DNA from 2 places in the Streptomyces lancefieldiae genome. Region 1 is predicted to be linked to the other one. Evidence: riboswitches for the same ligand, from Rfam matches in the RefSeq annotation. Region 1 holds a riboswitch; the other holds the start of a gene.
What was found. A riboswitch is a leader RNA that binds a small molecule or an ion and turns the genes downstream of it on or off. The one in region 1 is predicted to bind cobalamin.
Positions count from the first base shown of each region.

Region 2: another riboswitch for cobalamin. It lies ahead of RM812_RS10410 (cobalamin biosynthesis protein); the one in region 1 lies ahead of RM812_RS32845 (ABC transporter substrate-binding protein).

Region 1 is NZ_JAVRFH010000049.1:49,293-53,474, reverse strand. It holds gene RM812_RS32850 (FecCD family ABC transporter permease) at 1-843, opposite strand, end outside; gene RM812_RS32845 (ABC transporter substrate-binding protein) at 879-1,889, opposite strand; cobalamin riboswitch at 2,068-2,253, opposite strand; gene RM812_RS32840 (M56 family metallopeptidase) at 2,317-3,249, opposite strand; gene RM812_RS32835 (BlaI/MecI/CopY family transcriptional regulator) at 3,256-3,642, opposite strand; gene RM812_RS32830 (TerD family protein) at 3,809-4,182, shown strand, end outside.
Region 2 is NZ_JAVRFH010000008.1:59,486-63,667, forward strand. It holds gene RM812_RS10400 (inorganic phosphate transporter) at 1-808, shown strand, start outside; gene RM812_RS10405 (hypothetical protein) at 842-1,063, shown strand; cobalamin riboswitch at 1,203-1,343, shown strand; gene RM812_RS10410 (cobalamin biosynthesis protein) at 1,446-2,411, shown strand; gene RM812_RS10415 (cobyric acid synthase) at 2,408-3,916, shown strand; gene cobN (cobaltochelatase subunit CobN) at 3,913-4,182, shown strand, end outside.

The DNA of each region.
Region 1 (4,182 bases):
CGGCAGCAGCCGGACGTGCCCGGGGCCGGTCAGTGCCCGTACGGCGTGCGGCAGTACGAGGCCCACGAAGCCGATGGCGCCGGCCGCGGCGACCAGGGCCGCGGTGAGCAGGGCGGTGGCACACAGCAGCACCAGCCGGGTACGGGCGACGTGGACGCCGAGGGTGGCCGCCGCGTCCTGACCGAACGCGAAGGCGTCCAGCGTCCGGCCGTACCCGAGGCACACGGCCAGGACCGGCACCAGGACCGCCATGGCGGTCCATACGTCCGTCCAGCCGGCGCCGCCGAGCGAGCCGAGCAGCCAGAACAGCACGCCGCGGGTGGTCTCGGCGTCGGCCGCGGTCATCACCACGAAGGAGGTGAGCGCGGAGAACAGCTGCATCGCCGCCACGCCCGCGAGCACCACCCGGTCCGTGGTGCCGCCGAGGCTGTGGCTGAGCAGCATCACCAGCGCGAACGAGCACACCGCCCCGATGAAGGCGCCACCCGACACGGACAGCGCACCGCCGCCCACGCCGAGCACGACGACCAGGACGGCACCGGTCGAGGCGCCGGAGGAGACACCCAGCACGAAGGGATCGGCGAGCGGGTTGCGCAGCAGGGACTGGAGCACGGCCCCGCAGACGGCGAGTCCGGCGCCGCACACCGCCGCGAGGAGGGTGCGGGGCAGCCGCAGGTCCCAGACGATGCCGTCACGGATCGGCGTGACGTCCGCGGCGCCGGTGCCGCCGAGGTGGGCGGCGACCACGGACCACACCTCGCCGACGCCGATGTCCGCCGGGCCGATGGTGACGGCCACGGCCACGGAGGCGCACAGGGCGACGATTCCGGCCCCCGCCCACACGAGGTGGCCGCGGCCGGTCGCGCGTATGCCGGAGGTCACTTGGCGAGCCCGTAGGAGCGCAGCGCCGCCGCGAGCTTCTCCACGCCCTCGACGGTGCGGACGGTGGGGTTCATGGCCTGTCCGCTGAGCAGCACGTACCGCTTCTTCCTGACGGCGGTCATGTTCCTGGTGACGGGGTCGGTCTCCAGGAACTCGATCTTCTTCGCGGCCGTCTCGGCGGTCTGGGACTTGCGGGTGAGGTCGCCGACGACCAGGACGTCGGGGTCGCGGTCGGCGACGGTCTCCCAGCCGACCTGCGGCCATTCCTCGTGGGTGTCGTCCATGACGTTCCGCGCGCCGACCGCCCGGGTCATGACTCCGGGGGCGCCGCAGCAGCCCGCCAGATAGGGCGAGGTGGAGTTGGCGAACCAGTACATGAGGGTGACGCCGGAGGCGTCGATGCCCGCGGTCGCCTTGTCGATCCGGGCCTTGAGGTCGGCGACCAGCTCCTCGCCGCGCTGCTCGACGTCGAAGGCCCGGGCCAGGTCGCGGATTTCGGCGTAGACGGTGTCCATGGTCAGTGGCTCGCCGCGGCTGCCGTCGCCGTCGCCGCTGTTGTCCTTGCCGGCGCAGTCGGACGGGGACAGGTAGGCCGGCACGCCCAGTTCGGCGAACCGCTCACGTGTGGCCACGCCGCCGGTGCCGAGGGTGGAGGCGAAGGAGGCGGCGACGAAGTCGGGTTCGGCGTCCAGGACCGTCTCGAAGGACGGCATGTCGTCGGCGAGCCGGGGCACGTCGGCGTTCGCCTTCTCCAGGCCCTTCATGACCGGGTCGGTCCAGGTGGCGGTGCCCACCATGCGGTCCTCGAGGCCGAGCGAGAGCAGGATCTCCGTGGTGCCCTGGTTGAGGGAGACCGCCCGCCGGGGCGGTGCGGTGATCTTCAGGTGCTGCCCGCAGTCACTGAGGGTGCGGGGATAACCGGCCGCCGTCGCCCCCGCCGCGGCGGAGTCGGCGGCGGGTCCCCCGGAGCCGCAGGCGGAGGCCAGCAGGGCGCCGGACACCAGCAGGACGGGGCCGCGGAACGAACGGCGGGAGCGGAGGAAAGAGAGGGAGCGGAGGACGCGGCGGAAGCGGAGGGAGCCGCGAGGGCGGCGGGAGCCGACGGGGCGCGCTGCGGGCAAGGAAGATCCTCTGGCGTCGAGGGCTCATACGCGAAGCCCGTTCGTACGGTGCGGCCCGCGCCGTACGCGGGCGCGGGTGCCAGCAGGTCTTCGGACTCGGGATCGACCGGACGGGACGCCTTCCCGGACGGCTTGTGCCGCCCAGTGGCCCGTGTCCCGCCCGTCCCCCTCACCGCTGCGCGTCAGTTCCGGATTCTCACCGGATTCCCTGACCCACCAGGTGGGTTCGACTGGCTCCCGCAAGCTACCACAGGGTCACCTCGCCTCCGGGGGGCGGCCGACCGTCCGCGGCCGACGGACGTCCTGGCGTTGCTCACAGGGGCGTCGCGGCGCGGAGGATGAGGAACATGGTGACGGCGGCGTTCGCGGACGACATCGCCGACACGGCGGTTCCGGCGGCCGCCGCCCACGCCGCCAGGCCCACGGAGGTGAACACCGAGGGCCAGGTGCGGACCGCCGGCGCGGGGCCCAGCAGGGCGGCCACCCGGCGCGGCACCGGGCCGGGCGCCGCGAGACCGGCGAGGGTGGCGACCGGGGTGCCCCGCGAGACGAGGGCCGCCTTGCCGATCGCGGTCGCCACCGCGCGGCGGTTGCCGATCGCCCGGGCGGCCGCCTCGTCCGCCCACCGCTCCGCCGTGTAGGCCACGGCGGTCCGCAGGGGCCTCAGGAACGGGTTGGCCAGCGCGGCGAGCCGGACGGCGAGCAGGAAGCGGTGGTGCCGGGCGGCGAGATGGGCCCGCTCGTGGGCGAACAGTGCGCGCCGCTCGGCCGGTTCGAGGCAGTCGAGCAGGGCCGTGCTCACCACCACACGGTCCCGGTGTCCGCCGGGCAGCGCGTACGCGTAGGGCACCTCGTCCGGCAGTACGGCCACCCCGGTGCCCGGCAGCCCGGCCAGCGCGCGGTGGGCACGGCGACGCACCCTGCCGTGCCGCCACAGGGCCCGCGCCGAGGCCACGACCACCGCGCACAGCGCCGGGATCGCCGCCTTGCCGACGATCTCGTCGTACGGCACCGCCGCCCGGACCTCGGGATCCGACCAGCCGTCGGGCAGTGGGTTGCCCGGCAGCTGCGCGGTGCCCACCACCATCACCAGGGCCAGGCAGACGGTGCTGCACAGGGCCATCACGGCGGCCACGGCGGTGAGCAGTCCGGTCGCCGTCCGCGGGTGCAGATGCTGTTCCGCCAGCCGGGCGATCGGCCATGCCGTCAACGGCAGGACCAGTGGCAGGAAGACGAAGACCCCCATGAGTCGTCAGTCTTCCCCCGCGTCACTTGCGTGACCCAGGAGTTCGCGCAGCAGCCGCTCGTCGTCGGGGTCGAGGCCGGTGACGAAGCTGGCCAGCACCGCTTCCCGGTCGCTCTCGGCATCCAGGACCTTGCGCATCTTCCGCGCGGCCAGGCCCGCCTGATCCGAGGCGGGTGTCCAGGCGAAGGACCGGCCCGCGCGCTCGCGGCCGACCGCCCCCTTCTCCAGCAGCCGGGTCAGGATCGTGATCACCGTGGTGTAGGCGAGGTCGCCCCCCAGTCGCTCCTGTACCCAGCCGGCCGTCGCGGGGCCGTCCGCCTCGCACAGCGCCGACAGCACCAGCGCCTCCAGCTCGCCCTGGCCCCGCCGCCGCGGACGCCGGTGATCCGTCACGGCCCGCCTCCTTCCGCCGCTGTGCGTCTTCCGAGGCCACATCGTATAGAAGTCCATCTTCTACAGTGCTGTAGATTATCTGCGGACGTGATCAGACATGATCAGAGAACTGACCGGCAGAGCTGAGCAGCAGAACTGATCGGCAGACGTGACGGAGGAGTACACCATGGGAGTTTCCCTCGCCAAGGGCGGCAACGTCTCGCTCAGCAAGGAGGCGCCCGGCCTGACCGCCGTGCTGGTCGGACTGGGCTGGGACGTGCGCACCACGACCGGCACCGACTACGACCTCGACGCCTCCGCGCTGCTCCTCGACGCCTCCGGCAAGGTGCTCTCGGACGGGCACTTCGTCTTCTACAACAACCTCGCCAGCCCGGACGGCTCGGTCGAGCACACCGGCGACAACCTCACCGGCGAGGGCGAGGGCGACGACGAGGCGGTCAAGGTGAACCTCGCCGCCGTCCCCGCCGAGGTCGACAGGATCGTCTTCCCCGTCTCCATCCACGACGCGGAGAACCGCGGTCAGAGCTTCGGTCAGGTCCG
Region 2 (4,182 bases), on a different contig from region 1:
GATGACGTACACGCTCGGCCGCAAGGCCGACGGCAAGGCCGCCGCGAAGGGCTACCGCGCCGGGCAGATCGCCTCCGCAGGCCTGGTCTCGCTGGCCCACGGCACCAACGACGCGCAGAAGACGATGGGCATCATCACCCTCGCCCTGGTCGCCGGCGGCTCGCTCGCCCCCGACTCCGACCCGCCCGTGTGGGTCATCCTGTCCGCCGGCCTCGCGATCGCGCTGGGCACCTACCTCGGCGGCTGGCGCATCATCCGCACGATGGGCAAGGGCCTGACCGACCTCCAGCCGCAGCAGGGCTTCGCCGCCCAGACCAGCGCTGCCACGGTCATCCTGGCCTCCTCCCACCTCGGCTTCTCCCTCTCCACCACGCACTCGGTCTCCGGCGCGGTGATGGGCGCCGGCCTCGGCCGCAAGGGCGGCGTGGTGCGCTGGTCCACGGCCACCCGGATGTTCGTCGCCTGGGGTCTGACCCTGCCGGCCGCGGCCCTGGTCGCCGCGCTGGCCGAGTGGGTCTGCGGCTTCGGCGACTGGGGCACGGCGCTCGTCGCGGTCTTCCTGATCGCCTCCAGCGCCGCCATCTGGAAGATCTCCCGGCGCGAGGTCGTCGACCACACCAACGTCGTGGACGTCGACGAGCCCGAGCAGGCCGGCGTGGTGACCACGGCGATGGCCGCCGTGTCCCCGCCCCCGACGGGCGTGACCGAGGAACTGGCGGCCACCCTCCCCGCCACCGCCACCCTCCCCGCCACCGCCACCGCCACGGCGCCCGACGCCAAGGCCCCGTCGGCCGCCACCACCGTCTGAGCCCGCGCCCCGGTACGAAGGAAGAGAACCTCCATGAGCATCGACTGGGCAGCCCTCGGCTCCGTCTTCGGGGTCAGCCTCGTGGTCACCGTGGCCCTGGTGGGCCTGTTCACCCTCGGCATCGTCGGCCTCTCCCGCCAGGAGCGGGCGTCGGCCGAAGGCGGCTCCGCGGCCCTCGCGGTCACCGGCGCGTACGCGTGCTTCGCGGCCTGCGCGGCGGCGGTGGCGTACGGGATCTACCTGATCGTCGCCTGAACCACCGCGCACGCCCGTGAGGCGGGGTGCGGGACGGACTGCAACCGTCCCGCATCCCGCCTCTCTTCGTGCCGGCGCACACCGCTCGTGTGTGGGCCTTCGCACACTCCCCCGCCGCAGGTCAACGCCAGGTTGACGGGTGTTCGCGGGCCGTGGTGGACTTCCGGAGCCATCTACGGCGGCAGGAGAGGAAGCCCGGTGCGAATCCGGCGCGGTCCCGCCACTGTGACCGGGGAGCGGATCCCCGGGAGCCAGGAACTCTCACCGCCGGTCTCTTCGAACCAGGGCGTGGACACCCTGAGTGAGGACACGACGCCATGCTCGGCTGCCGATCGACGTTCAGCTCCAGGTACTTCCCTGACCGCGTGACCGGCTGAGCCCCATGCGAGCCGAACGCGTCTTCGCGTACGGCGCCGCCGCCGGCCTTCTCGGTGACCTCCTCCTCGGCGACCCGCGCCGCGGACACCCGGTCGCCGCGTTCGGCCGTGCCGCCGGTGCCGTGGAACGGGTGCTGTGGCGGGACCACCGAGGCTGGGGCGCGCTGCACACCGCCGTGTGCGCCGGTGGCGCCGCCCTTCTCGGAACGGCCGCCGCCCAAGCCGTGCGCCGCTCCCCCGCCGCCTCCGTCGCGCTGACCGGCGCCGCCACCTGGGCGGTCGTCGGCGGCACCTCGCTCGCCCGCGAGGCGCGTGCCATCGGGCGGGCCCTGGAGACCGGGGACGTCGAGGCGGCCCGGGCCCGGCTGCCGCACCTGTGCGGGCGGGACCCGCAGGCGCTGGACGCCGACGGGATCGCCCGGGCGGTCGTGGAGTCCGTCGCCGAGAACACCTCGGACGCGGTGGTGGGCGCCCTGGTGTGGGGCGCCGTGGCCGGGGTGCCCGGGCTGCTCGGCTTCCGGGCCGTGAACACCCTGGACGCCATGGTCGGCCACAAGTCCGCCCGATACCGGCGCTACGGCTGGGCCTCGGCCCGGCTCGACGACCTGGCCGGCTGGCCGGGGGCCCGGCTGACCGCCGTTCTGACGACGGTGGCCGGCGACGACCCCCGCGGGGCCGTACGCGCCTGGCGGGCCGACGCCGGCCGGCACCCGAGCCCCAACGCCGGCCCCGTGGAGGCGTCGTTCGCGGGCGCCCTGGGCGTGCGGCTCGGCGGAACGCTCTCCTACGGCGGGCGGGTGGAGCACCGGCCCGTCCTCAACGGGGCGGCGGGACGCGCCGTCCGGGCAGGTTCCGGCGACATCGACCGGGCCGTACGGCTGTCCCGGCGCGTGGGCTGGCTGGCGCTGGGCGTGTGCGCGGGCGCGCGGCTGCTCGCCCGCCGGGTGAGCAGGAAGGGACGTACGTCATGAACGGTGGCCTCCTCGTCGCCGGCACCACCTCCGACGCCGGCAAGAGCGTCGTCACCGCCGGGATCTGCCGCTGGCTGGTGCGCCAGGGCGTGAAGGTCGCGCCCTTCAAGGCCCAGAACATGTCGCTCAACTCCTTCGTCACCCGCGAGGGGGCCGAGATCGGGCGGGCGCAGGCGATGCAGGCCCAGGCGTGCCGCGTCGAGCCGACCGCGCTGATGAACCCGGTGCTGCTCAAGCCGGGCGGCGAGCGGAGCAGCCAGGTCGTGCTGCTCGGCAAGCCGGTCGGCGAGATGAGTGCCCGCGGCTACCACGGAGGACGGCAGCGGCAGTTGCTCGGCACGGTGCTCGACTGCCTGGCCGAACTGCGGGGCACGTACGACGCGGTGATCTGCGAGGGGGCGGGCAGTCCCGCCGAGATCAACCTGCGCCGCACGGACATCGTGAACATGGGGATCGCCCGGGGCGCCCAGCTCCCCGTCCTCGTCGTCGGCGACATCGACCGCGGGGGCGTCTTCGCGTCCTTCTTCGGCACGGTGGCGCTGCTGTCGCCCGAGGACCAGGCGCTGGTGGCCGGGTTCCTGGTCAACAAGTTCCGGGGCGACGTGTCGCTGCTGGAGCCGGGGCTGGAGATGCTGCACGGCCTCACCGGGCGGCGGACGTACGGCGTCCTGCCGTTCCGGCACGGTCTCGGCATCGACGAGGAGGACGGGCTGCGGGTCTCCCTGCGGGGAACGGTGCGCGAGTCGGTCGTCGCTCCGCCGGTCGGCGAGGACGTGCTGCGGGTCGCCGTCTGCGCGGTCCCGCTGATGTCCAACTTCACGGACGTGGACGCGCTCGCCGCCGAACCGGGCGTCGTGGTGCGGTTCGTGGACCGGCCGGAGGAGCTGGCCGACGCCGACCTCGTGGTCGTGCCGGGGACGCGCGGGACGGTCCGGGCGCTTCAGTGGCTGCGGGAGCGGGGCCTGGCCGACGCCCTCGTCCGGAGGGCCGCCGAGCAGCGGCCCGTCCTCGGCGTCTGCGGTGGCTTCCAGCTCCTCGGCGAGCACATCGAGGACGACGTCGAGTCGCGCGCCGGGCACGTCGACGGGCTCGGGCTGCTGCCCGTGCGGGTGCGGTTCGCCCGCGAGAAGACCCTCACCCGGCCCGTGGGCGAGGCCCTCGGCGAGCGCGTCGAGGGGTACGAGATCCACCACGGGGTCGCCGACGTCGCAGGCGGTCACCCCTTCCTGGACGGTTGCCGGGTCGGACAGACCTGGGGCACGCACTGGCACGGTTCGCTGGAGTCGGACGGCTTCCGGCGGGCCTTCCTGCGCGAGGTGGCCGCCGCCGCGGGCCGCCGCTTCGTGCCGGCCCCCGACACCTCGTTCGCCGCGCTGCGCGAGGAGCAGCTCGACCGGCTCGGCGACCTGATCGAACAGCACGCGGACACGGACGCGCTGTGGCGGCTCATCGAGTCCGGCGCGCCGCAAGGACTGCCCTTCATTCCACCGGGAGCGCCCGCATGAGCACAGTGTTGTTGTTGTCGACCGCCGACACGGATCTGCTGGCGGCCCGCGCCGCGTCCGGTACCTCGTACCGGATCGGCAACCCGACCCGGGTCGACGTCCGCGAGGAACTGCCCGCGCTGGTCGAGGGCGTGGACCTCGCCGTCGTACGGCTGCTCGGCGGCAAGCGGGCCTGGGAGGACGGGCTCGCCGCGCTGAAGGCGTCCGGCATCCCGACCGTGCTGCTCGGCGGCGAGTCCGTGCCGGACGCGGAGCTGATGGCGGAG